DNA from 2 places in the Mycoplana sp. 10N416 genome. Region 2 is predicted to be linked to the other one. Evidence: riboswitches for the same ligand, from Rfam matches in the RefSeq annotation. Region 2 holds a riboswitch; the other holds the start of a gene.

Region 1 (15,062 bases), on a different contig from region 2:
GGCGGCGCGCCTTGCCGATGCCTATGTCCGCATGGGGTGCCGGCCGACCTTTACCTGTTCGCCCTATCTGCTCGATAGCGCACCGCAAGCGGGCGAATCGATCGCCTGGGCCGAATCCAATGCGGTGATCTTCGCCAATACCGTGCTCGGCGCGCGCACGGCGAAGCACCCCGATTTCCTCGATCTCTGCATCGCGCTGACCGGGCGGGCGCCTCTTTCGGGCGTCTATCTCGACGAGCACCGCAAGGCGCAGCGCGTCATCGACGTGGAGTTGCCGGAGGGCGTGGACGATGCATTCTGGCCGCTGATCGGCTATCTCGCTGGCCGGGCTGCCCCGGACCGGATCCCGCTGTTGCGCGGGCTTGCTTCGGCGCAGCCGTCGCGCGACGACCTCAAGGCACTTTGCGCCGCCTTCGGCACCACCTCCGCCGCGCCGATGCTGCATGTCGAGGGCGTGACGCCGGAGGCCGAGGGTGCGGCGGCCGACAATGCCGATCGCGTGACCATCAGTCGTTCCGACATGGCGGCCGCCTGGTCGATTTTGAACGATGGGCCGGAAGAGGTTGAGCTTGTCGCCATTGGCAGCCCGCATGCTTCGCTGGAGGAATGCCGCGCGCTGGCCGATGTGCTTGCCGGCAAAAGATGCCACGCGAGCGTCGCGGTGATCGTCACGGCCGGAAACCAGGTCATCGCCGATGCGAAGCGCGACGGCACCTTCGCCCGACTGCAGGACAGCGGCGTGCAGGTGTTGCCCGATCTCTGCTGGTGCTCGATCTCCGAACCGGTGTTTCCGACGCGCACCAAAGCGGTGATGACCAATTCCGGCAAATACGCCCATTATGGCCCCGGCCTTTCCGGCCGCGCGGTGCGGTTTGGCAGCCTTGCTGACTGTGTGGTGGCCGCCCAGTCCGGCAAGGTCCCCGTCAGGCTGCCGGAATGGCTGGCCTGACGCCAACCTGGTCCAACGACGCATAAAGCGCGTCACGGTGTTTCAGATCCGCCAGACGCGCTTTCGTTCTTGCTTCTCACGTGTCCCGTTTCGCGGCCCTGGGGCTGCTCGAGAGATCGCCTCGCGACCGCTGCGACGGCGCCGCGCCTTAGCTGCGCGGCGCCGCACAAAGTGGATTATTGCTTGCGCGGCCAAGTGTCGGCGAGGCGGTAGCCGGTCGGCCACGGATCGTCCGGATCGAGCATCACCTGGCTGGTGCCGGTGATCCAGGCCCGGCCGGAGATTTCCGGCACGATCGCCGGGCGGCCGCCGACGGTGGTCTCGCCGACGATGCGGCAGTCAAAGCGCGAATCAATGATCGAATAGCCCGAGAAGCCCTGGCCGAGCTTGATCTGGCCGCGGGCATGCAGCACGGCCATCCGCGCCGAGCAGCCGGTGCCGGTCGGCGAACGGTCGAGCTTTGCCGGCTGGATGACGACCGTGTTGCGGCCATGCAGTGCGCCATCGCGTTCTTCCACAGGCAGCGTCAGCTGGCAGAAGGAGATGTGGTTCCACTCCGGGTTTTCCGGATGGGTGAAGCCGAGTTGCTCGTTGGCGGCCTTGGTGATGCGGATGCCGGTCTCGGCCAACTCGCGGGCTTCGTCCGGCGTTACGGAGAAACCAAGCGCGCGGGCATCGGTAATCACGAAACTGTCGCCGCCATAGGCCGTGTCGACCGTCAGCGTGCCAAGACCTTCCACCTCAAGCTTTGCATCGAGCTTGTCGGCAAAGGACGGTACGTTGGTGACCGCGATCCGCTCCGCCTTGCCATTGCGGCAGGTGGCAACCACGTCCACCAATCCGCCTGGCGCTTCCAGCACCATGCGCGTTTCCGGCTCGACCATTGGCACGATGCCGCTATCGAGCAACACCGTCGAAACGCAGATCGAGTTCGAACCGGACATCGGCGGTGTGTCCTCCGGCTCCATGATGATGAAGCCCATCGTCGCCCGCGGGTCCTTCGGCGGCACCAGCAGATTGATGTGGCGGAAGACGCCGCCGCGCGGCTCGTTCAGCACGAAGTTGCGCAGGCCCTGGTCCTCCGCGATGAACCGGCGCTGCTCCCACACGGTCTTGCCGGGCGGCGGCGCGACACCGCCGACGATGACGTCGCCGACTTCGCCTTCGGCGTGACAGGAAACGATGTGGATGACCTTGCTACTGCGCATACCTCATACTCCCTCATTGCGGCGCGCCCCAACCTCACATGCATCTTTCATGAGATCGGTGACGCTTTTGAGATTCGTGCCGGCTCGGCCGATTGATCTGTCGGGCCAGCGGAAATCAGTCATAGAAATATTGGATCCAATATACAATATGAAAAGAAGCAAAACCTCCGGCCGCCTGCGCTCTGTTGCCCGCGTGCCGGATTGGACCTATGACCGAACAGCGGCAGCCGCAGACGCTGCCCGTTCGCAAACCGGGATTTGGACACATGAAGCTCGATGCCGTCGATGTCAGGCAAGCCGCGTCCGCGGCCGATATCGTCTATGAGGCGCTGCGCAAGGCCATCGTTGAGGGCGATCTCGGCGAAGGCGAGAATCTCCGGCAGGACCAGATCGCGCAGATGTTCAATACCAGCCGCATTCCCGTGCGCGAGGCACTGTCCCGGCTCGAACAACAGGGCCTGATCACGACGCAACGCTACAAGGGCGCGGTGGTCGCCGGCCTGTCGATCGAGGAGATCGAGGAGATCTTCGAATTCCGTGCCATGCTCGAGGCAGAGGTCATGCGTCTGGCCGTGCCCAACATGGATCGGCGGATGCTCGACATCGCTCGGGCCTATTGCGAGGAGTTCGGACGGGAGCCCGACCCCGGCAAATGGGGCGAGACCAACCGCCTGTTTCACTACAGCCTCTACGAGGCCGCCGGCCGGCCTTACTATCTGCAGATTGTCCGTGGCTCGCTTGATCGCATCGATCGGTATCTGCGGGCACAGCTCACCTTGACCGACGGCGTGCAGCGGGCCAAGCGCGAGCATGAGGCGATCCTCGAGGCATGCGCTGCGGGGGACGCCGAACTCGCCTCCCGCCTGACGCGCGACCACGTGCTGGATGCCGGGCGCTCGCTCGTCATCTTTCTGCGCGGGGAGAGGGCCTGACCGGAGATATCCCGGTGCCCCAGCTTCAACTACTTCAGGCCGTTCGCCGCACCGACGATATCCGACAGCATCGGCACATAGTCGTCGCCGCGGCCGGCGTTGACGGCGAGGGCGAATGAATTGCGCACGGCCGCTCCGACCGGGTTGGCAACGCCCTCGGCGTTGGCGAAGGCGGCCAGATAGCTCATGTCCTTGAAACCGTTGCGGATCGCAAACTTGTGGGCGTTCGGATCGCGCTCCAGAACCCAGCGGAAGAAGGTCTGGTAGAAACCGCAATCCATCCGGCCGCCACGGATGACGCTGTCGAAGGTTTCCGGCGTCAGCCCCGCCTTGCGGCCAAGCATGAGGGCTTCCGAATAGAGCGCGGCATAGCCCATCGACAGGAAATTGTTCAGAAGTTTCATCGTGTGGCCGGTGCCCGTCGGTCCGGTATGGATGACGCGGCCGGCGAAACAGTCGAGGATCGGACGGACCCGGGCAACGTCGGCATCGGTCCCACCGACCATCACGTCGAGCGTGCCGGCGGCGGCATCGGCCGGCGTGCGGCCAAGCGGCGCGTCGATGAGCGTGGTCCCCTTCACTGCGAGCCTTGCTGCAAGCGAAGTGGTCACGGACGGGTCCGAGGTGGAGCAATCGATGATGGTGAGAGGGCGGCCGGCAGCGGCAATGCCGTCGTCCCCCTCGACGACGGCCAGCACTTCGGGCGATCCGGTCACGCAAAGAACGATGACGTCGCAGCGTTCCGCCATCTCGCGCGGCGACTTCGCCTCGGTTGCTCCCTTGGCGATCAGGGCCTCGAGCGGCGCACGATTGCGATGCGCCATGCCGACCAGCGGATAGCCTTTGGCCAGAATGTTTGCGGCCATGCCTTGACCCATGAACCCAAGTCCGATGAAGCCCACTGCCTGCGTCATGGTCGTCTTCCTTTGCCGTCCGGGGTACACCGCCAGCATAGCAGCCTGCGTGGCTGAAGCGTAGGATTGATGCGCCCCTCGACGAGGCCGTCGCGCTGCGGCAGCAGGTTACGACTTCATTGTGAGCTGGCGAAACTGCTTGCGGCGGTCAGCGCGACAGTTCCTTTGTCGCCGATTGCAGCCCGGCAAGGGTCATCGGAAACATGCGGCCGTGCATCAGGCGGCCGATCAGGTCGGTCGACTGGGTGTAGCGCCAGTGTTCCTGGTGCACCGGATTGAGCCAGATCGCCCGGGGGAAATGCTCGGCGATGCGGGTTAGCCAGACCGCGCCGGCCTCCTTGTTCCAGTGCTCGACGGAGCCGCCCGGATGGGTGATCTCATACGGGCTCATCGCCGCATCGCCGACGAAGATCACGCGATAGTCGCTGCCATAGGTGCGGATCAGCTCGAGCGTCGGCGTGACGTCGGTGCGCCGGCGGCGGTTGTCTTTCCAGACGCCTTCGTAGACGCAGTTGTGAAAGTAGAAATGCTCCAGGTGCCGGAACTCGGCACGTGCCGCCGAGAAGAGCTCCTCGACGGTGCGGACATGCGAGTCCATCGAGCCGCCGGCGTCGAAGAACATCAGCAGCTTCACCGCATTGCGCCGCTCGGGCCGGGTGACGACGTCGATGTAGCCGTGCTGGGCGGTGGAGTGGATCGTGCCGGGCAGGTCGAGTTCGTCCACGGCGCCCTCGCGCACCCAGCGCCGCAGCCGTTTCAGCGCGACCTTGATGTTGCGGGTGCCGAGTTCAACGCTGTCGTCGTAATCCTTGAATTCGCGCCGGTCCCAGACCTTGACGGCCCGGCGGTGCCGGGAGGCGTCCTGGCCGATGCGAACGCCTTCCGGATTGTAGCCGAACGCGCCGAAAGGAGAGGTGCCGGCAGTGCCGATCCACTTCGAGCCGCCCTGGTGGCGTCCCTTCTGCTCGGCTAGGCGCTGGCGCAGGGTCTCCATGAGTTTGTCGAAGCCGCCGAGGCTCTCGATCAGGCGTTTCTCCTCATCCGTGAGGTATCGCTCGGCGAGCTTCTGCAGCCACGCTTCGGGAATTCTCGCGTCGATTCCATTAGGTGCCGCGCCCGACACGGCTTCGAGCCCCTTGAAGGTCTCGGCAAAGACCCGGTCGAACCGGTCGATGAAGCGTTCGTCCTTCACCAGCACGCTGCGCGCAAGATAGTAGAAGGCTTCGACGTCGAAGTCGGCAATGCCTGCTTCCATACCTTCCAGCAACGACAGGAACTCCCGTAGGGTGACGGGAACCTTCGCGGTCCTCAGCGCGAGGAAGAAGGGGATGAACATGGCGGTCAGAGATTCTTCTGGTAGATGATGAACGGCGTCTTGTCGGCGATGCGGTCATAGAGACGGCGCGCGGTCGCGTTGAACTCCTGCGTCATCCAGTAGACTTCCGGCGTGCCCGCATCGGCAGCCTTCGCATAGACCGCCTCGATCAGCGCCTTGCCGATGCCGGTGCCGCGCACTTCCGGATCGGCGTAGAGATCCTGCAGGTAGCAGACATTGTTGGTCGTCCAGCACGAGCGATGGAAGAGATAGTGGGCGAGGCCGACAGGCTTGCCGTCGAGGACGGCCAGCAGGCCGGCGAACTCGTTGGCGCCACCACCGGTCAGCCGTGCGAAGGTCGATCGGTAGATTTCTTCCGGCAGCACGGTCTCGTAGAAGGCGAGGTAGGCAGTCCACAAACGGCGCCACGCGGCCTCGTCGTCAGCTGCAACAGGTCTGATCACGAGGCCGGTCATCCGCTTATCCTTCCTTGCCAATCTTCTCCAGATCATACGGTGTTGTCTGGTACATCTCGTTGATCCAGTTGCCGAACAGCAGATGCGCATGGCTGCGCCAGCGGTTCAAGGGGGCGATCGCCGGGTCGTTGTGCGGGAAATAGTTCCTCGGCATCTTGATCGGTACGCCGGCGTTCACATCACGGAAATACTCGTCGGCAAGCGAGGTCGAATCGTACTCGACGTGATTGAAGACGTAGAGCCGTTTGCCGGCCTTTTCCTGCACGTAACAGACGCCCGTCTCGTCCGATTCCATCAGGACCTCGAGGCCCGGTCGCTGGCGGATGTCTTCGGAGCGCACCTCGGTCCAGCGCGAGACGGGGATCTGGAAATCGTCCGAAAATCCGTTGAGGAAGACGGAGGAGGGATTGCGATTGTGGTGGCGGAAGACACCGAATGCCTTTTCGTCGAGCGTAAACTTCGGCACGCCGTGAAAGTGATAGATCGCCGCCATCGCCCCCCAGCAGACATTCAGCGTCGAATGGACGTTCGTCTCGGTCCAGTCGAAGATCTGCTTCATCTCGTCCCAGTAGGTGACATCCTCGTAGTCGAGCGTCTCGATCGGCGCACCGGTGATGATGAAGCCGTCGAACTTGCGGTGCTTGATATCCTCCCACGTGTCATAGAAGGCGAGGAGATGTTCTTCCGACGTGTTCTTCGCCCTGTGGCCGCCGATGCGCACCAGCGACAGCTCCACCTGCAGCGGCGATGCGCCGACCAGCCGCGCCATCTGGATCTCGGTCTTGATCTTGTTCGGCATGAGGTTCAGGAGTCCGATCTGCAAGGGACGGATGTCCTGGCGGACAGCCACCGTCTCGGTCATCACCCGCACGCCCTCGTGAACGAGGGTCTCGAAAGCAGGCAGTGTATCGGGAATCTTGATGGGCATGGGTTCACTCGATCAAACAAAAAAACCGGCGGCGACAAAATCGCAACCGGTCCGGGAAGGTCTCTCCTCACGGCCCTTTAGCGACTTGTTTTACGTGGCTGCAAGCCGGCCGGCCAAATCACCACGGGACGTATCCTAAATAGCGCCAGGCCGCGTCGGAATCAATCGGCGATGCCGGAATGGCTAACCGTCGCGCCGCGCCATGAAGGCCAGGCGTTCGAACAGGTGCACATCCTGCTCATTCTTGAGCAGGGCTCCGTAGAGCTTAGGCAGCATCGTTTTCGGATCGGTGCGCAGGTCGGCAGGCTCCACCTCGTCGGCCACCAGCAGCCGGATCCAGTCGAGGGCTTCGGACGTGGAAGGCCTTTTCTTCAGTCCGGGCGTTTCGCGGATATCGAAGAAGGTGGAAAGTGCGGCCGAAAGCAGCGCCTTGCGGATGCCGGGATAGTGAACTTCGACGATGCGGGAAAGCGTGTCCTGGTCGGGGAAGCGGATGTAGTGGAAGAAGCAGCGGCGCAGGAAGGCGTCCGGCAGTTCCTTCTCGTTGTTTGAGGTGATGATGACGATCGGGCGGTTCGCCGCGGCAACGGTCTCGCTCGTCTCGTAGACATGGAATTCCATGCGGTCGAGTTCCTGCAGCAGGTCGTTGGGAAACTCGATGTCGGCCTTGTCGATCTCGTCGATCAGCAGAACGGTTTTCCTTGGCGCCTCGAAGGCCTGCCAGAGCTTGCCCTTGCGGATATAGTTGCGCACGTCGTTGATGCGCGCGTCGCCGAGCTGGCTGTCGCGAAGGCGCGAGACGACGTCATATTCGTAGAGGCCCTGCTGGGCCTTCGTCGTCGATTTCACGTTCCATTCGATGAGGTCGAGGCCGAGGGCCGTCGCAACCTGGCGGGCGAGTTCGGTCTTGCCGGTGCCAGGCTCACCCTTGACGAGCAGTGGCCGCTCCAACCGGATCGCCGCATTGACGGCAACCATCAGATCCTTGTCGGCGACGTAGTCGGCTGTTCCGGTAAACTGCATGCCTCGGCCCCTACTGCTGTACTGCAGAGCCATCTAAGGGATGGCGGCAGGTCCGTAAAGGGTAGATGGCGGAACGCTGCTCGCCATCGGCAGACGGCGAGCAGCTATAGCACAGCGATCCGTGGCTCAGACCACGAACTGCCCGCCGTTGGCCGAGATCGTCGAACCGGTGATGAAGCCCGCATCATCGGAAGCGAGGAAGAGGACGCATCGAGCGATCTCCTCGGGTTCGCCCAGTCGCCCGACGGGGATCTGCGGGATGATGCGCTCGTTCAGGACTTTTTCCGGCACGGCGCGGACCATCTCCGTGCCGATGTAGCCCGGGCAGATGGCGTTGACGGTGATCCCCTTGGCGGCGCCCTCCTGGGCCAGCGCTTTGCTGAAACCGAGATCGCCCGCCTTGGCGGCCGAATAGTTCACCTGACCCATCTGGCCCTTCTGGCCGTTGATGGAGGAGATGTTGATGATCCGGCCGAAACTGCGGTCGCGCATTCCCGTCCAGACCGGATGGGTCATGTTGAACAGGCCGGTGAGGTTGGTGTTGATGACCTCGCTCCATTGCTGCGGCGTCATCTTGTGGAACATCGCATCGCGGGTGATGCCGGCATTGTTGACGAGCACCTCGATCGGGCCGAGATCGGCCTCGACCCCGGCGATCCCCTCCGCGCAGGCCTCGTAGCTCGAGACGTCCCACTTGTAGACGGAAATCCCAGTTTCAGCCTTGAAGGCGTTTGCGGCCTCATCGTTGCCGGCGTAGGTGGCTGCAACCTTGTAACCGGCCTTTTTTAGGGCCGTTGAAATAGCCGCGCCGATGCCGCGCGTGCCGCCAGTGACCAATGCTACCCTGCTCATGTGTGCACTCCCCTCAGACGTGTTTTCGTTGGGTTTTGGAGTGGCGCGTAAAGCGCCACCCTTGAATGCGATGCGCGGCGGTGCCGGCCAATGTAGGCTGGTGTTTACATCCGTTCCACGCACATGGCGACACCCATGCCGCCGCCGATGCAGAGCGTCGCCAAGCCCTTGGAAACGCCGCGGCGCTGCATCTCGAACAGTAGCGTATTGAGGACGCGCGCGCCGGAGGCGCCGATCGGGTGGCCGATGGCGATGGCGCCGCCGTTGACGTTGACGATCGAGGGATCCCAGCCGAGGTCCTTGTTGACGGCGCAGGCCTGGGCGGCAAACGCCTCGTTGGCCTCGACGAGACCGAGGTCACCGATCTTCCAGCCGGCCCTTTCCAGCGCCCTGCGGGAAGCCGGGATCGGGCCGGTGCCCATGATCTTCGGGTCGACGCCGGCGGTTGCCCAGGAGACGATGCGGGCCAGCGGCTGGATGCCGCGACGGGAAGCCTCGGCCTCGCTCATCAGCAGCGCCGCCGCCGCACCATCGTTGATGCCGGAAGCGTTGGCGGCGGTCACGGTGCCGTCCTTGTCGAAGGCCGGCTTCAGTTTGGTCATGGCGTCCATCGTTGCGCCGTGGCGGATATACTCGTCGCTATCGACGACGATGTCGCCCTTGCGGGTCTTAACGGTGAAGGGGACGATTTCGTCCTTGAAGCGGCCAGCCTTCTGCGCAGCTTCGGCCTTGTTTTGCGAAGCGACGGCGAAGGCGTCCTGTTCCTCGCGGGACAGTTGCCACTGCCGGGCGACGTTCTCCGCCGTGATGCCCATGTGGTAGCCGTAGAAGGCGTCGGTCAGGCCATCCTTGATCATCGTGTCGATCATCTTGAAGTCGCCCATCTTCACGCCGCCGCGCAGGTATGCGCAGTGCGGCGCCATCGACATCGACTCCATGCCGCCGGCGACGATGATGTTGGCGTCACCGGTTGCGATCTGTTGCATGCCGAGGGCAACGGCTCGCAGGCCAGAGCCGCAGAGCTGATTCATGCCCCAAGCGGTTTTTTCCTGGGGTACCCCGGCCTTCATCGCCGCCTGGCGGGCCGGGTTTTGGCCTTCACCGGCGGCCAGCACCTGGCCGAGGATGACCTCGTCCACCTCGCTTGCGGATACGCCGGCACGCTCGAGAACGGCCGCGATCACTGTGGCGCCGAGTTCATGGGCGGGCGTGTTGGCGAAGGCACCATTGAAGGAGCCGACGGCGGTGCGAGCCGCGCTGGCGATGACGATGGACGAAGTGCTCATGGGGGTCTTTTCCTCACTCTTTCGACCCACGACCGCAGGTGCGCCGCAGCTTGCGGCGGTTCCCGGCGCGGGAAATCCTTCCGGTTGCTTGCCAGTCGACGACCCTGCAGAGCAACCACCTCAACGGCAAAACTGGCAAAGCTTCGATGGAGAGTCAAACGGGTTGTCGCGGGCGCCGTCCATGCTGCAGCCATGCTGCGCTCGCAGTGCGGGCGCGCTAAAAAATGTTGCGCAGCATTTTTTTCACTGCAACGCACAATTGGATTGTCATACCATTATTTTTGCGGATACTCGCAGCGACCAGCAAGCGATTGGAAATGCGGGGATGAGGAGACCCAGATGGCCAAGAATGACGGTCAGATCACGATCAAGAAGTATGCGAACAGGCGGCTCTACAACACGGGCACGAGCACCTATGTGACGCTCGACGATCTCGCGGTGATGGTGAAGAAGGGGGAGAACTTCGTTGTCCAGGACGCGAAATCCGGCGATGACATCACGCACTCGGTGTTGACCCAGATCATCTTCGAGCAGGAATCGAAGACCGGCAACACGCTGCTGCCGATCTCGTTCCTGCGCCAGCTCATCGGCTTCTACGGCGATCAGATGCAGATGGTGGTTCCGAGCTACCTCGAGCATTCGATGCAGGCGTTCACCGAGCAGCAGTCGCAGATGCGCGAGCAGATGAACAAGGCCCTCGGCGACACGCCGTTCGGCAAGAACCTGCAAGTGCCGATGCAACTGGTGGAAGAGCAGGTGCGCCGCAACACCGAGATGTTCCAGAAGGCGATGCAGATGTTTTCGCCCTTCATGAACGCGCCGCCGCAGAAGGAAACGAAGAAGGCCGAGGCCAAGGACATCGACGAGCTGAAGGAGCAACTGCGGGCGCTGCAGTCGAAGCTCGACAACCTGGGCTGACGCCGTTCGAAGGTATGTGCGAACCCGGACGACGAGGGAAAGCGCGGTCGGCTTGGATATGTGCAAAAGAAAAGGGCCGGACGATGCCGGCCCAATTTCATTGTCGAAGATTGGAAGCGATTATGCGCTTTCCTTCGGCGTCAGCACCTGGCGACCGCGATACATGCCTGTCTTCAGGTCGATGTGGTGCGGGCGGCGCAGTTCGCCGGAGTTCTTGTCTTCGATGTAGCTCGGAGCCTTCAGAGCGTCGGCGGAGCGGCGCATGCCGCGCTTGGACGGGCTCGTTTTTCTTTTCGGTACAGCCATTTCACTACTCCACTGAACGGGCAAACACGTCCCAGGCCACTCAAAATGGCCGAAAAAGACATGCATCTATCTCGGAAATTTGCCGGGCTTATACATGGCAAAAACCTGCTTGACCAGTCCCCGCAAGGATTTTTTCGCGTGACCTGCCGCTGGTTGCTTCCATGCAGTGTTGACAGGAGTGCCAGCACCAGATGGTCAGCTCAGGCCTCGTCCTCCGGAACGGTCCAGGGCTCAGCCAACGCGGCCGCTTCCCACTTCTTCCAGGCCGGATGGGCCATGACGCGATCCATATAGGCCAGCGAACCGTGGTCGGCAGTCAACTTGTAGGCATGGAAACGGTTGACGACGGGCGCATACATCGCGTCGGCGGCGGAAAAGGCGCCGAACAGGAACGGGCCGCCCCAGCGCTGCAGCGCATCACGCCAGATCGCTTCGATCCGCGCGACGTCGTCGAGGACGCCGTCCGGCAGATCGATCGCGCGCTGCGGCCGGCGGATGTTCATCGGGCAGGCGCCGCGAAGCGCCCGGAAGCCGGCGAGCATTTCCATCGAGACAGACCGGGCTTCCGCGCGCGCCTCGCGATCCGTTGGCCAGATGCCGGCGTCGGGGTGGAGCTCGGCGACATACTCGATAATCGCCAGAGACTCCCACACCCGCACCTTGCCGTGGTGCAGCACGGGCACGCGGCCGGTCGGGGAGAGTTCCTTGAAGGCGGGATTGCCGGCGGCGAAATCGAACGGGATCACCCGATCGGAAAAGGGAATGCCGGCGGCTTCCATCGCGATCCAGGGGCGGAAGGACCAGGACGAATAGTTCTTGTTGCCGATATAGAGCACGAGGTCGGGCATGCGAGGCTCCCTGCGTTTCCGGAATGGTCCTGACTCTAGAATTGCTTGATCCTAGAATTCCCGGCCGTTCAGCACCAATGAAAAGGCATGAACTCAATCATAAAGGCATCTGATGTATTCGCCCGAGCGGCTGGCGCGGCGCTCGATCAGGCTCGCGAGCCGCTTCAGGCCGCGGCCCGGCTTGCCGGCCTTGCGGTCGATCGGATTGGGCAGTGAGACCGCAAGCAACGCCGCCTGGCGCCGCGACAGCTTCTTGGCGGGCACGTTGAAGTGGTGCTGGGCGGCCGCCTCGATGCCATAGATGCCCGGTCCCCATTCGGCGATGTTGAGGTAGATCTCCATCAGCCGGCGCTTGCTCCAGACGACGTCGGAAGCAACGGCGAGCGGCAGTTCCAGCCCCTTGCGCAGGAAGGAGCGTCCGTTCCAGAGATAGAGGTTCTTGACCGTCTGCATCGGGATCGTGCTCGCCCCGCGGGTCGCCTCGCCCTGCAGCGCGTCGTTGACGACGCCGCGCATCTGGTTCCAGTCGACGCCGTCATGGGCACAGAACTGGCCGTCCTCCGACATCATCACCGACTGCACGAGGACCGGGGCGATGTCGTCGAAATCAACCCATCGGCGGTCGTAGCCCTGCAGTGTGACGAGGTCCCGCAGCATCAGCGTGGAGACTGGATGGACGAAACCGAGAGCATAGACTGGAATCAGGAGATAGGGCAGGGCCAGCAGCGCGACCGCCACGAGCACGATCCTCCGCCAGCTGCCACGCAGTCGCCGGATCAAGCCTCTGTCCTTGCCAGGGCCGGGGTCTGTGGCGTCCAGCTGCCTGGCATCCAGTTGCGCCTCAACGCGGGTTTCCGGTGCAATCTCCAAAGGCCGGTATCCGTCCTCTCGCCGTTCCGGCTTTTCATAACGTCGCAGCGGCCGGTTTGCCAGTGGTTGTAGCGAACTTTGCCCGCGTTTGACGCCGCTATCCAAACCTTCGCCGTTGCCTATCGTTGCGCCCCATGCCAAAGAGCCACCATGACCAGCCATTCCGCCCTTTTCCAGCAACGCATGAAATCGCATGCCGAGACTGTCGAAGCCACGCTCGCGGGCCTGCTTTCGCCGGGCCCGCGCGACGGGGAGACGGCGCGTCCTGAACGGCTGATGGCGGCGATACGGCATGGCGTGCTCAACGGAGGCAAGCGGCTGCGGCCCTTCCTCGTCATCGAGTCCGCAGCACTCCTGGGCGATGGCTTTACCTCCGCCGCCCTCAGGGTCGGGGCGGCGCTCGAATGCGTGCACTGCTACTCGCTGGTGCATGACGACCTGCCGGCGATGGATGATGACAACCTGCGCCGCGGCCAGCCGACCGTGCATGTTGCCTTTGACGAAGCCTCGGCCATTCTTGCCGGCGACAGCCTGCTGACGCTCGCCTTCGATATTTTGGCTGCGCCGGAGACGGTGCTCGCCGACAGGCTCAAGATCGAGCTCGTCCTTTCGCTCGCACGCGCAGCCGGCATCGGCGGCATGGCCGGCGGGCAGGCTCTGGATCTCGCGGCGGAGAAGGTTGCACCGGATGAAGCCGGGATCGTCACCCTGCAGGCGATGAAGACCGGTGCCCTGATCCGTTTCGCCTGCGAGGCGGGCGCGATTATCGCCGATGCCGATAGTGCCACGCGCGACCTGCTCAAGCGCTACGGCGAGACGGTCGGCCTTGCCTTCCAGCTCGCCGACGACCTGCTCGACCTGACGGCAGACGCCGCGACGATGGGCAAGGCGACCGGCAAGGACGCCGCGCGCGGCAAGGGCACGCTGGTCTCGCTCAAGGGACAGGTGTGGGCCGAGAACCGGCTCAACGAACTGGTGGGCGAGGCAGAGGCCCTGCTTGCGCCGTTCGGCGCCCGGGCCAACATCCTGGTCGAGGCCGCCCGCTTCATTGCCAATCGCAGGAGCTGATTGATGAGCAAGTACTGGTCACCCGTCGTTGCGACGCTGAAGCCCTATGTCGCCGGCGAGCAGCCGCGCATTGCCGATCTCGTCAAGCTGAACACCAACGAAAACCCCTACGGCCCCTCGCCCAGGGCGATCGCGGCAATGCAGGCGGCGGTGGCGGACAGCCTGAAGCTCTATCCCGATCCGTCCGCGCTGGCCTTGCGGGAAGCGATCGCGAAGACCTATGGCGTCGCGCCGGACGAGGTGTTCGTCGGCAACGGCTCGGACGAGGTGCTGGCACACGCCTTTGCAGCGCTGCTGAAGCACGACAAGCCCCTGCTCTACCCCGACATCACCTACAGCTTCTACCCGACCTATTGCGGCCTGTTCGGCATCGAGGCCGTCGAGGTGCCGCTGAAGGACGATTATACGATCGAAGTCGCCGACTACCGGCGCGATTGCGGCGCGATCATCCTGCCGAACCCGAATGCGCCGACCGGCATTGGCCTGCCGCTTTCGGCGATCGAGACGATCGTCGCCGAGCATCCGGACCAGCCGGTGGTGATCGACGAGGCCTATATTGATTTCGGCGGCGAGAGCGCCATCCCGCTGACGCGCAAGTACGAGAACCTGCTCGTCGTGCACACGCTGTCGAAGTCGCGCTCGCTCGCCGGCCTGCGGGTCGGCTATGCGATCGGCCAGCGGCCGCTGATCGATGCGCTGGAGCGCGTCAAGGACAGCTTCAATTCCTATCCGCTCGATCGCGTCGCACAGGCCGGCGCGACGGCGGCGATCGAGGACGTCGCCTGGTTCGACGAGACGCGCAAGAAGGTGATGGATTCGCGCGAACGGGTGACGGGGGCGCTGCGCCAGCGCGGCTTCGAGGTGCTTCCGTCGCAGGCGAACTTCGTCTTCGCCCGCCATCCCGGCCACAGCGGTGCTGATATTGCCAAGGGCCTGCGCGAGCGCGCTGTCCTCGTGCGCCACTTCGCCAAGCCGCGCATCTCGGATTTTTTGCGCATCACCATCGGCACGCCGGAGGAATGCGACCGGCTGATTACGGCGCTCGAGGAGATCGTCTGAGGCTGGCACGGCGCGTGGATGCGGCAGATATCGGATCGAGCGCTTGCAAATCCTGTCTGCCGACGCGTCTTCCGCGGGCCGAGACCCCGTGGTAGGACTGCTTCGACGCC
Region 2 (15,062 bases):
GGTCGTCGAGCACAGTCTGCAAAAGGCCGGTCTCTGGAACGAGGTGAAGGACCGCCTGCATGAAGGCGGCACGGGCCTCTCCGGCGGCCAGCAGCAGCGCCTCTGCATCGCCCGCGCCGTCGCCGTCAGTCCGGAGGTGATCCTGATGGACGAGCCCTGCTCGGCGCTCGATCCGATCGCCACCGCCAAGGTCGAGGAACTGATCCACGAGCTGCGCGAAAACTTCACGATCGTCATCGTCACCCATTCGATGCAGCAGGCCGCGCGCGTTTCGCAGCGCACCGCCATGTTCCATCTGGGCAACCTGGTCGAGGAGAACGACACCGACAAGATGTTCACCAACCCCGACGACCAGCGCACGCAGGACTATATCATGGGCCGGTTCGGCTGAACCCGGTGCAACGTCGCAAATGAATACCCGGCGCCATGGCGCCAGTTGAGGATAACACCATGTCATCGCCCCACATCGCTTCCGTCTACGACGAAGAATTGAAGTACCTTGCGCGCCGCATCTCCGAGATGGGCGGCACCGCCGAGCAGATGGTGGGCGACAGCGTGCGCGCCCTGGTCAACACCGATGCCGCGCTGGCGCAGAAGGTCATCTCCGAAGACGTCATCCTGGACACTGCCGAGCGGCAGATCAACGAGAAGGCGATCCTGACGATAGCCAAGCGCCAGCCGATGGCGGCGGACCTGCGCGAGATCATGGGCGCGATCCGCATCGCTGCGGAACTCGAGCGCGTCGGCGACCTTGGCAAGAACAACGCCAAGCGCGTCATCGCCGTGCAGAGTTCCGGCATGCCGCGCAAGCTTGCCCGCGGCCTGGAGCATCTCGCGGAACTGGCACTGATGCAGTTGAAGGAAGTGCTCGACGTGTATGCGTCGCGCAACGTCGAGAAGGCCAGGGAGATCCGCGAGCGCGACGACGAGATCGACGCGGTCTACACCTCGCTGTTCCGGGAGCTTCTGACCTACATGATGGAAGACCCGCGCAACATCACGCCCTGCACCCATCTTCTGTTCTGCGCCAAGAACATCGAACGCATCGGCGACCATGCCACCAACATCGCCGAGACGATCTTCTACATGGCGACGGGTGCGCCACCGGAAGGCGAGCGCCCGAAGGACGATCACACCACCTCAGTCGGCGCGGAGAAGGAATGATCTGCGTCGCATTGTTTGAATTCTAGAACGCCGGAGTTCGCAAGGCATGGTTCCCAAGATTACCGTGGTCGAAGACGAAGAGGCGCTGAGCGTCCTCTTGCGCTACAATCTCGAAGCGGAGGGTTTCGAGGTCGATACGATCCTGCGCGGCGACGAGGCGGAGATCCGCCTGCAGGAGCGTCAACCGGATCTCCTGATCCTCGACTGGATGCTGCCCGGCGTTTCCGGCATCGAGCTGTGCCGCCGCCTGCGCCAGCGCTCCGAGACCGAACGCCTGCCGATCATCATGCTGACGGCCCGCGGCGAGGAGAGTGAAAGGGTGCGGGGTCTTGCCACCGGTGCCGACGACTACGTGGTGAAGCCCTTCTCGACGCCGGAGTTGATGGCGCGGGTGAAGGCGATGCTGCGGCGCGCCCGGCCGGAAGTGGTCTCGACGCTGCTGAAGTGCGGCGATATCGAACTCGACCGCGAGACGCACCGCGTCCATCGCCGGACGCGCGAGGTGCGCCTCGGTCCGACGGAATTCCGCCTGCTCGAGTTCTTCATGACCTCTCCCGGGCGCGTCTTTTCGCGCTCGCAGCTGCTCGACGGCGTCTGGGGACATGACATCTATGTCGACGAGCGCACGGTCGATGTGCATGTCGGCCGTCTGCGCAAGGCGCTGAACTTCTCCAACATGCAGGACGTCATCCGCACCGTGCGCGGGGCCGGCTATTCGCTGGAGGCCTGATCGGCTGGAAACAATCGGAAACGAAAAACGGGCCCCGCGGGGCCCGTTTGCAATTCTGTCTCTTTCCAGCGTGTCGCCGGTTACCGCATGCGCCGACGTTCGGCCGACGGCTGGTAAGCCAGGCGCTGATGGAAGAGGCAGTAGGGCGAGTTGTCCGGGGACTCGTTGCCGCAGAAGTGAAAATCGTCCGTCAGCGGGTCGCCGTTCGGCCACTTGCAGGTGCGCTCGGTGAGTTCCGTCAGTTCCAGCCGACGCGACATCGGCAAGACGACGTTCGTGTTGATCCGCGCGAGCGGCGCGTCGTCGTACTCAAACGCGACTTCCTCCTTGACGACGGTCGCGCCTGCCGGACGGGCGACGGTGCGGGTCACGACCCGCGGGGCGAAGTTCGAGGGGCGCGGCGCGGCGGCCGGCCGCTTGGCCCGTGTCGCCGTCGGCGTGCCGCCGGCTTTAGCGCGACCGGGAAGGGCGAGGCGGTGCACCTTGCCGATGACCGCGTTGCGGCTGACGCCGCCGAGTTGTGCTGCGATCTGGCTGGCGCTCAGTCCTTCGGACCAGAGCTTCTTGAGCTTCTCGACCCTCTCGTCTGTCCAGTTCATCCTATCGCCTCCATTCCAGCGTTCGCTACCGGGAATCCGTCGCCAATGCCCCGGATGGCTCCGGAGCACGGAACGCCTTGATACTGTGGGTGACTAGTTCCGCCGCATGCAGTCTAGCAATTGACTTTTAACCTACTGACAGGGGGACTCTGTGACAAGAGTCGCCCGATTCAGGCCGAATCGATTTTCCAGTTTTCCCCAACTTGCTAGTTTGGTGTGACTGCCCGGCGACACTTTCCGCGCGCAATTCGGGTCCGTCTACGCGATCAATTGAGGCGGAACGGATGGAAGCTACTTTTATTGACATCGACCCCCGAAATGCTGATAGTGCCGCGGCCGCCGCAGGGCGGCATTTTTCATTTTTCCACACGGAAAGCTCAAGACGGGAATGGATTTCCGCATCCGCTGCGAAGGAGATACGCGCCATGGCTGATGCCACGCCGCTTTACGAGACCTATCTGCGTGCGCCGCTGCGCTTCGAGCGTGGCGAAGGCGTCTGGCTGATCGCGGAAGACGGCTCGCGCTATCTCGACTTTGCCGCCGGCGTTGCGGTCAATTCGCTCGGCCATGCCCATCCACATCTGGTCGACAGCCTCAAGAGCCAGGCCGACAAGGTCTGGCACGTTTCGAACCTCTACGAGGTGCCGGGACAGGAAACGCTTGGCAAGCGGCTGATCGACGCGACGTTCGCCGACAAGGTGTTCTTCACCAATTCCGGCGCAGAGGCGCTGGAGTGCGCGATCAAGACGGCGCGGCGCTATCATTTCGCCAAGGGCCATCCCGGCAAGTTTCACGTCATCACCTTCGAGGGGGCCTTCCATGGCCGGACGCTGGCGACGATCGCCGCCGGCGGCCAGGAGAAGTATCTCGAAGGCTTCGGGCCCAAGGCGCCCGGCTTCTATCAGGTGCCCTTCGGCGACATCGCCGCCGTAAAGGCCGCGATAACGGAAGAGACGGCGGCAATCCTGATCGAGCCGGTACAGGGCGAAGGCGGCATCCGCGTCGTGTCGAAGGAGTTTCTGCGGGAACTGCGCGCGCTCTGCGACGAATATGGGCTGCTGCTCGTGCTTGACGAGGTGCAGTCCGGCGTCGGCCGGACAGGCAGGCTGTTTGCCCATGAATGGGCCGGTGTCGCGCCGGACATCATGGCGGTCGCGAAAGGCATCGGCGGCGGCTTTCCCCTCGGTGCCTGCCTGGCGACGGCGGAGGCTGCGGCCGGGATGGTCGCGGGCACGCATGGCTCGACCTATGGCGGCAATCCGCTGGCCATGGCCGTCGGCAACGCGGTCCTGGACGTCGTGCTGGAAAAGGGGTTCCTGGAACACGTTCGCGACGTGGCGCTCGTGCTGCGTCAGGGCCTGGCCTCGCTGGCGGACCGCTTTCCGGATATCATCGAGGATGTCCGCGGCGAGGGCCTGATGCTCGGCATCAAGGCCAAGGTTCCCTCGGCCGACCTGCTCAAGGCGGTTCGCGCGGAACACATGCTGCTCGTCCCGGCCGGGGACAACGTGCTGCGGCTGCTGCCGCCGCTGGTCACGACGGCCGAAGAGGCGCGCGAGGGGCTGGCACGGATCGAACGGGCGGCGGAGAAACTGAGCGCCGAGAAGAAGCAGGCCTGAGGCGTTGCCGAGGCTCAAACAGCAGGACTGACAGCATGGCCAGACACTTCCTCGACCTCTCCGCCATGACGGCCGAGAATCTTCGCACGATCATCGACGACGCCAAGGTGCGAAAGGCGGCGACCAAGGAGGGCACGGCCGACAGGCCGCTTGCCGGCAAGATGCTGGCGATGATCTTCGAAAAGCCCTCCACCCGCACCCGGGTCTCGTTCGACGTCGGCATGCGCCAGCTCGGCGGCGAGACGCTGTTTCTGTCGGGCACCGAGATGCAGCTCGGCCGCGCCGAGACGATCGGCGATACGGCGAAGGTGTTGTCGCGCTATGTCGACGCGATCATGATCCGTACGACCGATCATGCGCGCCTGCTGGAGATGGCCGAGCATGCGACCGTGCCGGTGATCAACGCCCTGACGGACCTGACGCATCCCTGCCAGATCATGGCCGACATCATGACCTTCGAGGAGCATCGCGGACCGGTGAAGGGACGGACGATCGCCTGGACCGGGGACGGCAACAACGTGCTGCATTCCTTCGTCGAGGGTGCGGCCCGCTTCGGCTATCGCATGAACATGGCCGTGCCGCTTGGCTCCGAGCCGGAGGACAAGATCCTCAACTGGGCGCGCAACAATGGCGGAGAGATCATGCTCTGCCACGACGCCGATCGGGCCGTCGCCGGCGTTGACTGCGTCGTTACCGACTGCTGGGTTTCCATGAACCAGGAGCACCGCGCCCGTGGCCACAACATCTTCCAGCCCTTCCAGGTGAACGAGGCGCTGATGCAGAAGGCCGACAAGGACGCGCTCTTCATGCACTGCCTGCCTGCGCACCGCGGCGAGGAAGTCACCGATGAGGTGATCGATGGACCGCGGTCGGTCGTCTTCGACGAGGCGGAGAACCGCCTGCATGCGCAGAAGTCCATCCTTGCCTGGTGCCTGAACGCCATTTGACCGGCCGTTCACGCCCTATTGAAAACGGCTTGACGCGCCACGATCTATGGCGCGAACCCCGATGTTGCAGCGGCGCCGCTGGCGTCGCATCCGCCGGATGTGAGATCATTCCGACGGCGATAGCGCAGAATCACTGAAGAACGCAGCCGTCGCAGGCAGGTGTGGCCAGCATCCCGCCGGACGGCCGATGGCGTTGAAGGAGCGAAATATGGCCCAGCCAGCCCCGATACTTGGCGAACTCGATTTTGCCGGCGACGACCACGTCGTGCCGTTCCAGGTGGAAGGCCTGGACGTGCGCGGCCGCGCGGTCCAGCTTGGGCCGTTGCTCGACGCGATCCTCGAGCGACACGACTACCCGCAGCCCGTCGCGCGCCTTCTGGCCGAGGCGATCGTGCTGACCGTCTTGCTCGGCACGTCGCTGAAGTTCGAGGGCAAGTTGATCCTGCAGACGAAGAGCGACGGCCCGGTCGATCTGCTCGTCGCGGACTTTTCCAGCCCCGAGAACGTGCGCGCCTATGCCCGGTTCGACGCCGACGCGCTGGAGGAAGCGGTACAGTCCGGCAAGGTCGCCCCGCACGAGTTGCTCGGCAAGGGTATCCTTGCCTTCACCATCGATCAGGGCGCTCACATGCAGCGGTACCAGGGCATCGTCGCGCTCGACGGCCACACGCTCGAGGAGATCGCCGGAGTCTATTTCCGCCAGTCGGAACAGATTCCGACGCGGGTTCGCCTCGGCGTGGCCGAACTGTTCGACCGCGATGAGAACGGCAAAGCCCGTCACCGCTGGCGTGCGGGCGGCATGGTTGCGCAGTTTCTGCCGGAGTCGCCTGAGCGCATGCGCCAGGCGGATCTGCCGGGCGGAGACGGCGAGGAAGTCGGCCACAGCATCGCTGAGGACGACAAGTGGTCCGAAGCCCGATCGCTCGTCGAGACGATCGATGCCGACGAGCTGACGGATCCGAATGTCGGAACCGAGCGGCTGTTGTTCCGGCTTTTCCATGAGCGCGGCGTGCGGGTCTATCCGCCACAGGCGGTGTTCGACCGCTGTTCCTGTTCGCGCGACAAGCTCAAGGCGGTGCTGTCGGGCCTGTCGCCGGATGAGGTCGAGCATACGGCGACCGACGGCCATATCGCGGCAACGTGCGAATTCTGTTCGACGACGTACCGCTTCGAGGTTGGCGAAGTCACCGCCGCCTGACGCACTCGATCTGTTGCAAAAGCGGACGCCCGCCCCGGCGTCCGCTTTTGTGTTAGAATTGCGCGCACGCTGGACAGTACGACCGCGGTGACCGCTTCGTCCGGCCGCCGCGCTCGTCGAGGAGCAGGCCATGATCCGCGCATTTGCCTTTCTCGTGCCGATGACAATCGGCGTCGTGATGGCGGCCGATATGCCGGTGGCGAACTCGGACGCCGACAAGCAGCAGATTCTGAAGAATGACGAGGCCTGGCTGAAGGCGGTCGCGACAAAGGACCCGCAGGCCATCGCCGCGTTCTATGCCGAAGACGGATCGATCCTGGCGCCGGGCATGCCGATTGCCAAGGGACGCGACGCAGTCGAGGCCGCCTGGAAGGGCCTGGTCGGCATGAAGGACTTTTCCCTCACCTTTTCGCCCTCCCTTGTCGAGGTCGCCCAGTCGGGCGACATCGCCTATGAGATCGGAACGTACGAACTCGGATACTCGACCGACAAGCCCGTTGACGAAAAGGGAAAGTACGTGGTCGTCTGGAAGAAAGCCGGCGACGACTGGAAGGTGATGGCCGACATCTTCAACAGCGACGGCGCGATCTAATGCTTCAATCTAACCCGGAAAGGCTCTAGACGCCGGGGGTCAGTTCAGGGTGCGGCTCTGGCCCGGCGCATCGAGCGAGAAGGCGGGGATGGTGACATCGAACGCTTCGCCGCTTGTCGTTTCCATCTGGTAATGGCCGAACATGACACCGGATGGCGTGTCGAGCGGGCAGCCGGAGGAATACTCGTAAGTATCCCCCGGTCCCAGCACCGGTTGTTCGCCAACCACGCCGGGACCGCTGACCTCGTCAACGAGCCCGTTCTGGTCGGTGATGTGCCAATAGCGCGTCATCAGCCTGACGGTCGCATCGGAATGGTTGGCGATGACGATGCGGTATCCCCAGACATAGCGGCTGTCGTCCGGGTCGGATTGCTCCTCCAGAAAATAGGGCTCGACAGTGACCTCGATATCGCGGGTAAGCGCTCTGTACATTCCAAGGCCTTAGGCTGATTGCTCTCGAACGGGTTGCGGCGAACCATGCGCGCAGGTGCATCGCATCTGCGCTTTGGCATTTGCGGCAGCACGCTCACCGCCATCCATTGGTTGGCACGTTCTCGACGATCCGATCAAGACAATTGTCGATCGTCAAGCGGCGTTGGCTGCCCCTGGGCGCAAAAAAAGCAGCGCACGGCCGGCATGCGCTGCTTCACCGGGTTCAGGATTTCACCTTCTCCAGCGCCTGGGCGAAGTCGGCGAGCAGGTCCTCGCTGTCCTCGATGCCCGCGGAGAAGCGGACGGTGCCGGGCGAAATGCCGAGTTCGGCGCGGGCCTCGTCGGTCAGGTTCTTGTGCGTCGTCGTTCCCGGATGGGTGATCAGGCTCTTCGCGTCGCCGAGATTGTTGGAGATCTCGACGATCTCGAGGGCGTTCTGCAGCGCGAAGGCGGCTTCCTTGCCACCCTTGAGCTCGATGCAGATCAGCGTGGAGCCGCCGGACATCTGCCTGGCGATGATGTCGGCCTGCGGGTGATCCTTGCGACCGGGGTAGATGACGCGGGCAACCTTCGGGTGATCGGCGAGAAGGTCGGCAATGCGCGAAGCGTTTTCGGTCTGCTGCTTGACGCGCAGCGGCAGCGTTTCGATCCCCTTCAGCAGCGTCCAGGCGTTGAACGGCGACATGGCGGGACCGGTGTGGCGGAAGTAGTCCTGCAGGCTTTCCTCGATCCACTCCTTGTCGGACAGCACGATGCCGCCGAGGCAGCGGCCCTGGCCGTCAATGTGCTTGGTGGCCGAGTAGACGACCACATGGGCGCCGAGCTCAAGCGGCTTCTGAAAGAGCGGGGTGGCGAAGACGTTGTCGACGACGACCTTGGCGCCGATCTGGTTTGCGAGCTTGGCCACGCCGGCGATGTCGACTACCTCCAGCGTCGGGTTCGTCGGGCTTTCGAGGAAGAAGACCTTGGTGTTCTTCCGGATCGCCTTTTCCCAGTTGGCGAGATCGCGCCCGTCGACCAGCGTACACTCGACGCCGTATTTCGGCGCCAGCGTCTCGACCACCCAGCGGCAGGAGCCGAACAGGGCGCGGGCGGCGACGATATGGTCGCCGGCCTTCACCTGGCAGAGGATCGCGGCCGCAACCGCCGCCATGCCGGATGCCATGGCGCGGCCTTCCGCGGCGCCTTCGAGCAGGCACATGCGCCGCTCGAACATGTCATTGGTCGGGCTGCCGTAGCGGGCATAGATGAAGCCCTCCGTCTCACCCTTGAAGCGAGCCTCGGCGGCTTCCGCGGTCTCGTAGACGAAACCCTGGGTCAGGAAGATGGCTTCGGAGGTTTCGGCGTGCTGCGAACGGGTGGTGCCGCCATGGACGAGTTGGGTTGCCGGGCGCCAGGACTTGCTCATGATGATTGCCTTCCAAAACAAAAAAACCGGCCGCGAAAAGCAGGCCGGTTGGACACCCGGCCTTTTTAGCTACTTGTTTAACGTGGCTGCAAGCCGACCGGCCAAATCACCACGGGATATCCGCTCCATACTGCGAGGCGGTGCTTGCGTCAATTGCCGGCATTTGGTTTTGTCGGCCAGTTTAAAGGAACGGTCTATGGTACGTGCAACGGGAATTCTGGCGGATCGCGCCATCAAGGGGCTGTTCGACAGCAACAGGCTGATAAGCGAGGCCGCGCTGGACCCGGACCAGATTCAGCCGGCGAGCCTCGATCTGCGCCTGGGCTCGAAGGCCTTCCGCGTCCGCGCCAGTTTCCTGCCCGGGCCTGCCCATCTGGTCGCCGACAAGCTCGACCGGCTGAAGCTGCATGTGATCGACCTTACCGACGGCGCCGTGCTGGAGACGGGCTGCGTCTATATCGTGCCGCTGATGGAAAGCCTCGACCTGCCGGAGGATCTGTCCGCCTCCACCAACCCGAAAAGCTCGACCGGCCGGCTCGACATTTTCACCCGCGTCATCACCGATCGGGCGCAGGAATTCGACAAGATCCCGGCCGGCTACAAGGGGCCGCTCTATCTCGAGATCTCGCCCCGCACTTTTCCGATCGTCGTGCGGCGCGGCTCGCGCCTGTCGCAGATCCGCTTTCGTACCGGCAATGCGCTGCTGACGGATGCCGAGCTTCTGGCGCTGCACGCATCCGACACGCTGGTGGCGAGCGACACGCCGAACGTCTCGGGCGGCGGCATCGCGCTGTCAATCGACCTGGTGGGCACCGGGCCGGACGGCCTCGTCGGCTATCGCGGCAAGCACCACACGGCCGTCGTCGACGTCGACAAGAAGAACCAGCACGACGTGTTCGATTTCTGGGAGCCGCTGTTCAGCCGCGGCCGCAACGAACTGATCCTCGATCCGGATGAATTCTACATCCTTGTCTCGCGCGAGGCGGTGCACGTGCCGCCGCTCTATGCCGCCGAAATGACACCATTCGATCCGCTCGTCGGCGAGTTCCGCGTCCACTATGCCGGTTTCTTCGATCCCGGCTTTGGCCATGCCGCCGCCGGCGGTTCGGGAAGCCGTGCGGTGCTGGAGGTGCGCAGCCACGAGGTGCCCTTCATCCTCGAGCACGGCCAGATCGTCGGGCGTCTCGTCTACGAGCGCATGCTCGAGCTTCCCGAAAGCCTCTACGGCACCGGACTGGGCTCCAACTACCAGGCGCAGGGCCTGAAGCTGTCGAAGCATTTCCGCACCAGCTGAGCCGGGCGTTCACTGCGACCCGCTCGAATGAGTCCCGACGCGCGCCGGCCGCAGCTTCGCCGCTGCCGCTCGTTCGGCATCCTCTCTCGATTTTCACGTTAGCTGTTTCCTCGGTGACAACCAGTTGTCTCGCTTCGCGCTAGCAACCGAAGCCAGGCCGCTGTCGCGGCATCGGATTGAACCGTGATGGAGGGAAGCTCAAATGGCGATTCACGTTATAGAAGTAGAGTCAATCACACCCGTTACGGCCTCGACCGACAACGATGTCTGGATGATACGTGAGGGTGTCACGCTTGCCGTCGCGCCCTCGCCCCGCGGCGCGATCGACGCCAGCGTCACAGCGAATAACCGCAAGTTCATCGTGGATGGGAACGTTTTTGGGAGCGAGGTCGGCATCTATCTGGGTGCGGGAACCGATACCAAGATCGTCGTGGGGGACACAGGTTCGGTCAGAAGCTCGTCGACGGCGATGATGGCCTGGGCACCAGGGGTGGAGGCCACACTGAGACTTGAAAACGATGGAGAGGTCTACGGCTCGAACGAAGGTATCTATGTCCTCCTGACGAAACTCGACCTCACCAACAATGGGATGATCGGGGGAGGCTATAGCGCCGTAGTTGCCAGATCGAACTTCACCTACATCGTCAACAATGGGGTGATGAATGGTCTCGTTGCTGCTTATGGGGACGCCGCTGGCAAAGCTGCGATCAACAACACCGGCACCATCAATGGTCGGCTCGATGTGCTCACGAACGCAGCACAGGTCAACACGGTCTTCAATTCCGGTACGATAGCCGCGCACGACAAGTTGGGGAGTAGTCAGGACGCGGTCGTCGGTGGCCTTGCTGCCGAGCAGGTGGTCAATACCGGCACAATAAGGGGGCACCTGGACCTCGGCGGGGGGGCAGACACCTTCTCAAACTCCGGTTTCGTTCAGGGCAACATTTTCTTCCTGGCTGGCGACGACGCGCTGACGCTCAATAGCGGCGGCATCATCGAAGGCAATGTGGACATGGGAGAGGGCAACGACCGCATCAACCTGATCGGCGGATCGATCACCGGCACCGTGTCGGGCGGCCAGGGAAATGACTATTACGTCATCCGCAACGCAGACGCCGTTTTGACTGAAACAGCGAATCAAGGCGTCGATACCGTCGAAACCCGCACCACCTGGTATCTGGACGACAACTTCGAAAACCTAGTGCTCGCCGGCAACGCGAGCGTCGAGGGGCACGGCAATGAGCTTGCCAATGCATTGACCGGCAACATCGCCTCCAACCGGCTGTTCGGCTACGAGGGCGACGACGTGCTCGATGGCGGAAAGGGGGGCGACCGGCTCGACGGCGGTGCCGGCAACGACACCTATATCGTCGCCAACGCGGGAGATGTCGTTGTCGAAAAAGCGGGTGCGGGCAGGGACACCGTCAAATCCACCGTCAGTCTGGTGCTTTCGGCGAACGTCGAAAACCTGATCCTTGGCGGAACCGGCGCGCTGAACGGCACCGGCAACGCCCTCGCCAACACACTGACCGGCAATGCCGGCAAGAACGTCCTGAACGGCGGTACCGGCAAGGACACGCTGATTGGCGGTGCCGGCAACGACACCTACATCACCGATGGCGGCGACACGATCAAGGAGGATGCGAATGGAGGCATCGACCTCGTCAAGAGTTCCGTCACGCTCACGCTCGGTGCAAACCTCGAAAACCTGACGCTGACCGGTACCAAAAGCATTGGCGGCACCGGCAACGCGCTCGACAACGTTCTGGTCGGCAACGCCGGAAAGAACGTTCTGAACGGAGGCGCGGGTGCCGACACTCTGACCGGGGGGCGTGGCAGTGACACTTTCGTCTTCAACTCCGCCCTGAGCAGCAAGAATATCGACAAAATCAGCGACTTCGACACGAAGTCCGATATCATCCATCTGGACGACGCGATCTTCCGCGGCCTGAAGGCCGGTGCTTTGTCAGCCGATGCCTTCCGGATCGGAACTGCCGCTGCCGATGCCAGCGACCGCATCATCTACAACGATGCGACCGGGGCGCTGTTCTTCGATCGCGATGGTTCCGGATCCGCCTACAAGGCCGTGCAGTTCGCCGACCTGTCAGCCGGCCTGAAAAGTGCGGGCATCGCTTACAGCGACTTCTTCGTCATTTAGCGTAGGGATCACTGCGGTGCCTCGGCAAGGCCATCAAGGCTCCCGGATGGCGCTGTCGAGCCCGCGCAGCAGCGGATAGAGGAAATAGGAGATGACGGTTCGGCGACCGACCTTGATCTCGGCCGAGACCGTCATGCCCGGCAGGAGCCGGATCGTCTCACCGTCGGAGTGGAGTTGCATGTCGGTCAGCGGCACCCGGGCCTTGAAGTAGGGAGCAGGCGATTGTCCCGTGGCCGCTTCCTGCTGGGTCGGGTTGAAGGCGTCGCGGCTGATCGTGCGGATCGTCCCGGAAGCCGTTCCGTACTTCTGGAACGGATAGGCGTCGAGCTTGATCCGGGCTTCGCTGTCGACTGCGACGCGCGCGATGTCGCGGGAGTTGACCGAGACCTCCGCTTCGAGCGGGACGTTGAGGGGGACGAGCGTCACGATCGGCTCCGCCTCGCGGACCACCGAGCCGACCGAGCGCTGGGCCAGGTCGAGGACGACGGCGTCGGCCGGCGCTGTCAGCGTGATCATCTCGCGCCTCAGTTCCATTTTCTTCAATTCGTCGGCGGCGGTGTCGCGCTGGTTGCGTAGTTCGACCAGTTGTTCCATCGACGCCCTGCGAAAGTCCTCGACAAAAGCCTGCCGGTCGGCTCGCAGCTTCGCCAGCGTGTGATCGGCTTCCGCCGCCTTGCCGCGCAACGCCGACAGGCTCGTCTCGACATCAAGCCGCGCGTCACGCGCGCCAAGGAAGTTGATCAGCGATCCGCTGTCCTTCCGGTAGAGCGACTCGCGCGCCCCTTCGATGCGATTGAGATTGTCGCGCCGGTTCGTCAGCACCGCCTGCTGATCCTTGCTGGAGGCGATCGCCGCAAGCTGGCCGGCGATCTGCTGGTCGAAATTCTGCACCTGCGCGAGGTAGTAAGCGCGGCGCTGGGCGAAAAGCTGCGCTTGCAGCAGCTCATCCGGTGAACTGCCTGCGTTTGCCGTGTAGTCGACCCCTGCGAGTTCGGCGTCGATGCGCTTCACCTGCGCGTCGAGGGCGGAAAATTTCGTGCGCTGCTGGTCGGCGTCCGATTGGCTGAAGGTTGCGTCCATTCTGGCCAGCGTCTGGCCGGCGTGAACCACGTCTCCCGCCGAGACCTCGATGGAGCGGATGATCGACGTCTCGAGCGGCTGGGCGACAATGGTCGGCTGCGTGGTGACGAGTTTGCCGGGGGCGATGACGACCTCGTCGATCTTCGATAGCGATGCCCAAAGGATCGCCGAGCCGATCAGCGCGGTGATGCCGTAGAGGGTCATCCGCGCTACCCTGGGCGGCGCGCGTTCTTCGAGTTCCACGGCGTCCGACTGGAATTCCGCGATCACCGGCGGGCGGGCGTATTGCACGACGAGTTCGGTTCCGGGCTTGCCGGCCGGAACGGGAAGGTTCTCGTGCCCTCTCGCGCTGTCGTCGCTCATGCCACCTGCCTTGTTTGCTGGGACCATAGGTGGCGATAGGTCATGCAGCGCGAAACCAGTTGGTCGTGGCGGCCGATATCGGCAACCTTGCCGCGCTCCACGACGAGGATCGCGTCGGCGTCGACCAGCGTCGACAGCCGGTGCGAAACGATGATGACGGTGCGCCCCTTCGCGATCTTGCTCAGGTTCTCGCGGATGATCGCTTCACTGTCGGGATCGAGCGCACTGGTGGCCTCGTCGAGAATGAGCAGTTTCGGGTTGGTCAGCAGCGCGCGCGCGATCGCAAGACGCTGCTTCTGGCCGCCTGAAAGGTTTGCGGCATTCTCTTCCAGCATGGTCTCGAAGCCACGCGGCAGCCGCTCGATGAACTCCTCTGCGCCGGCAATGCGGGCGACGTCGACGATCTCCTCGATGCTCGCGTCCGGCTTGGCCGCGGCGATGTTCTCGCGCACCGAGCCGCGGAACAGGAAATTATCCTGCAGCACCACGCCGATGCTCGAGCGCAGATGAACGAGATCGATTTCCCGGTTGTCGTAGCCGTCGATCCTGACCAGCCCCTGCTGGTTCTGGTATAGCCCCTGGATCAGTCGCGTCACGGTCGTCTTGCCGGAGCCGCTCTTGCCGACGATGCCGAAGACCGAGCCGGCGGGAACGGTGAACGACACGTCGTCGAGCGCCGGGGCGTTTTCCGGCACGTAACGGAAGGTGACCCTGTCGAACTCGATCTTTCCGCTGAACTCCGGCCGGATTCCGCGGCCGCGGCCGGCCTGTTCGCGGCGCTGGTTCATGATCTCGCCGAGCATCCGCACGGAAAGCGCCACTTCCTGATACTCATGCACCATGGTGACGATCTGGACGAGCGGCCCGGAAACGCGCCCGGCCAGCATGTTGAAGGCGACCAGCGCGCCGATTGTCATCGCGCCGCTGAAGACGTCGAGCGCGCCGAGCCCGATGATGGCGACGCTCATCAGCTTTTCCAGCAGCCCGGTGATGGCCTGGGCGATCGATGAGATCTTGTCGACGCGAAAGCGCACGGAAATGGTTTCGGCCGAACGATCGTCCCACACCTGCCGCTGCCGCGGCTCCAGGGCAAGCGACTTGACCGTGCGCATGCCGTGCACGGTTTCGACCAGCAGCGCCTGCCGCTCCCCCTCGACCCGGTAGAGCGCCTGCAGCCGTCGTTGGAATGGCCCAACGAGCATCATGACGACGAGGCCGACGAGCAAGGCAAAGCCGAGCACGACGAAGGTCAGCTTGACGCTGTAGAGAAGAAGGATCGGCACGAACACCAGCAGCGACAGGCTGTCCAGAAGCGTCAGGAACAGACGGCCGGTCAGGAATTCGCGAATTCGCCCGGTCTGCTGCATGTGCTTGACGATCACGCCGGCTGAGGATTGCTCGAACAGGGCGATCGGCAGATCCAGCAAGTGGCCGAATGTTCGGGTGGCGATCCGGATATCGATCTTGTTGGTTGCGTA

Evidence for each region. Region 2 has a riboswitch for S-adenosylmethionine ahead of AC1DDS_RS11425 (O-succinylhomoserine sulfhydrylase). Riboswitches for the same ligand answer to the same signal wherever they lie in the genome.
Region 1: linked by a shared signal. The riboswitch ahead of metA (homoserine O-acetyltransferase MetA) and the one ahead of AC1DDS_RS11425 (O-succinylhomoserine sulfhydrylase) in region 2 are both predicted to bind S-adenosylmethionine.

What each region holds. Positions count from the first base shown of each region.
Region 1 covers NZ_JBFTIM010000002.1:257,189-272,250, reverse strand. Annotated here, with positions in the region: gene lhpI (cis-3-hydroxy-L-proline dehydratase) at 1-949, shown strand, start outside; gene AC1DDS_RS05595 (trans-3-hydroxy-L-proline dehydratase) at 1,126-2,157, opposite strand; gene AC1DDS_RS05590 (GntR family transcriptional regulator) at 2,367-3,089, shown strand; gene AC1DDS_RS05585 (NAD(P)-dependent oxidoreductase) at 3,119-4,003, opposite strand; gene AC1DDS_RS05580 (vWA domain-containing protein) at 4,152-5,339, opposite strand; gene AC1DDS_RS05575 (GNAT family N-acetyltransferase) at 5,345-5,794, opposite strand; gene metA (homoserine O-acetyltransferase MetA) at 5,799-6,722, opposite strand; SAM riboswitch at 6,780-6,857, opposite strand; gene AC1DDS_RS05565 (AAA family ATPase) at 6,906-7,745, opposite strand; gene phbB (acetoacetyl-CoA reductase) at 7,872-8,597, opposite strand; gene AC1DDS_RS05555 (acetyl-CoA C-acetyltransferase) at 8,702-9,883, opposite strand; gene phaR (polyhydroxyalkanoate synthesis repressor PhaR) at 10,223-10,801, shown strand; gene rpmF (50S ribosomal protein L32) at 10,922-11,107, opposite strand; gene AC1DDS_RS05540 (glutathione S-transferase family protein) at 11,308-11,955, opposite strand; gene mtgA (monofunctional biosynthetic peptidoglycan transglycosylase) at 12,049-12,735, opposite strand; gene AC1DDS_RS05530 (polyprenyl synthetase family protein) at 12,976-13,893, shown strand; gene hisC (histidinol-phosphate transaminase) at 13,897-14,952, shown strand.
Region 2 covers NZ_JBFTIM010000004.1:440,223-455,284, forward strand. Annotated here, with positions in the region: gene pstB (phosphate ABC transporter ATP-binding protein PstB) at 1-391, shown strand, start outside; gene phoU (phosphate signaling complex protein PhoU) at 451-1,164, shown strand; gene phoB (phosphate regulon transcriptional regulator PhoB) at 1,211-1,894, shown strand; gene AC1DDS_RS11395 (GcrA family cell cycle regulator) at 1,975-2,493, opposite strand; gene AC1DDS_RS11400 (acetylornithine transaminase) at 2,919-4,112, shown strand; gene argF (ornithine carbamoyltransferase) at 4,148-5,059, shown strand; gene AC1DDS_RS11410 (Hsp33 family molecular chaperone) at 5,268-6,257, shown strand; gene AC1DDS_RS11415 (YybH family protein) at 6,388-6,849, shown strand; gene apaG (Co2+/Mg2+ efflux protein ApaG) at 6,889-7,281, opposite strand; gene AC1DDS_RS11425 (O-succinylhomoserine sulfhydrylase) at 7,505-8,689, opposite strand; SAM riboswitch at 8,734-8,812, opposite strand; gene AC1DDS_RS11430 (2'-deoxycytidine 5'-triphosphate deaminase) at 8,886-9,983, shown strand; gene AC1DDS_RS11435 (calcium-binding protein) at 10,186-12,141, shown strand; gene AC1DDS_RS11440 (HlyD family type I secretion periplasmic adaptor subunit) at 12,175-13,584, opposite strand; gene AC1DDS_RS11445 (peptidase domain-containing ABC transporter) at 13,581-15,062, opposite strand, start outside.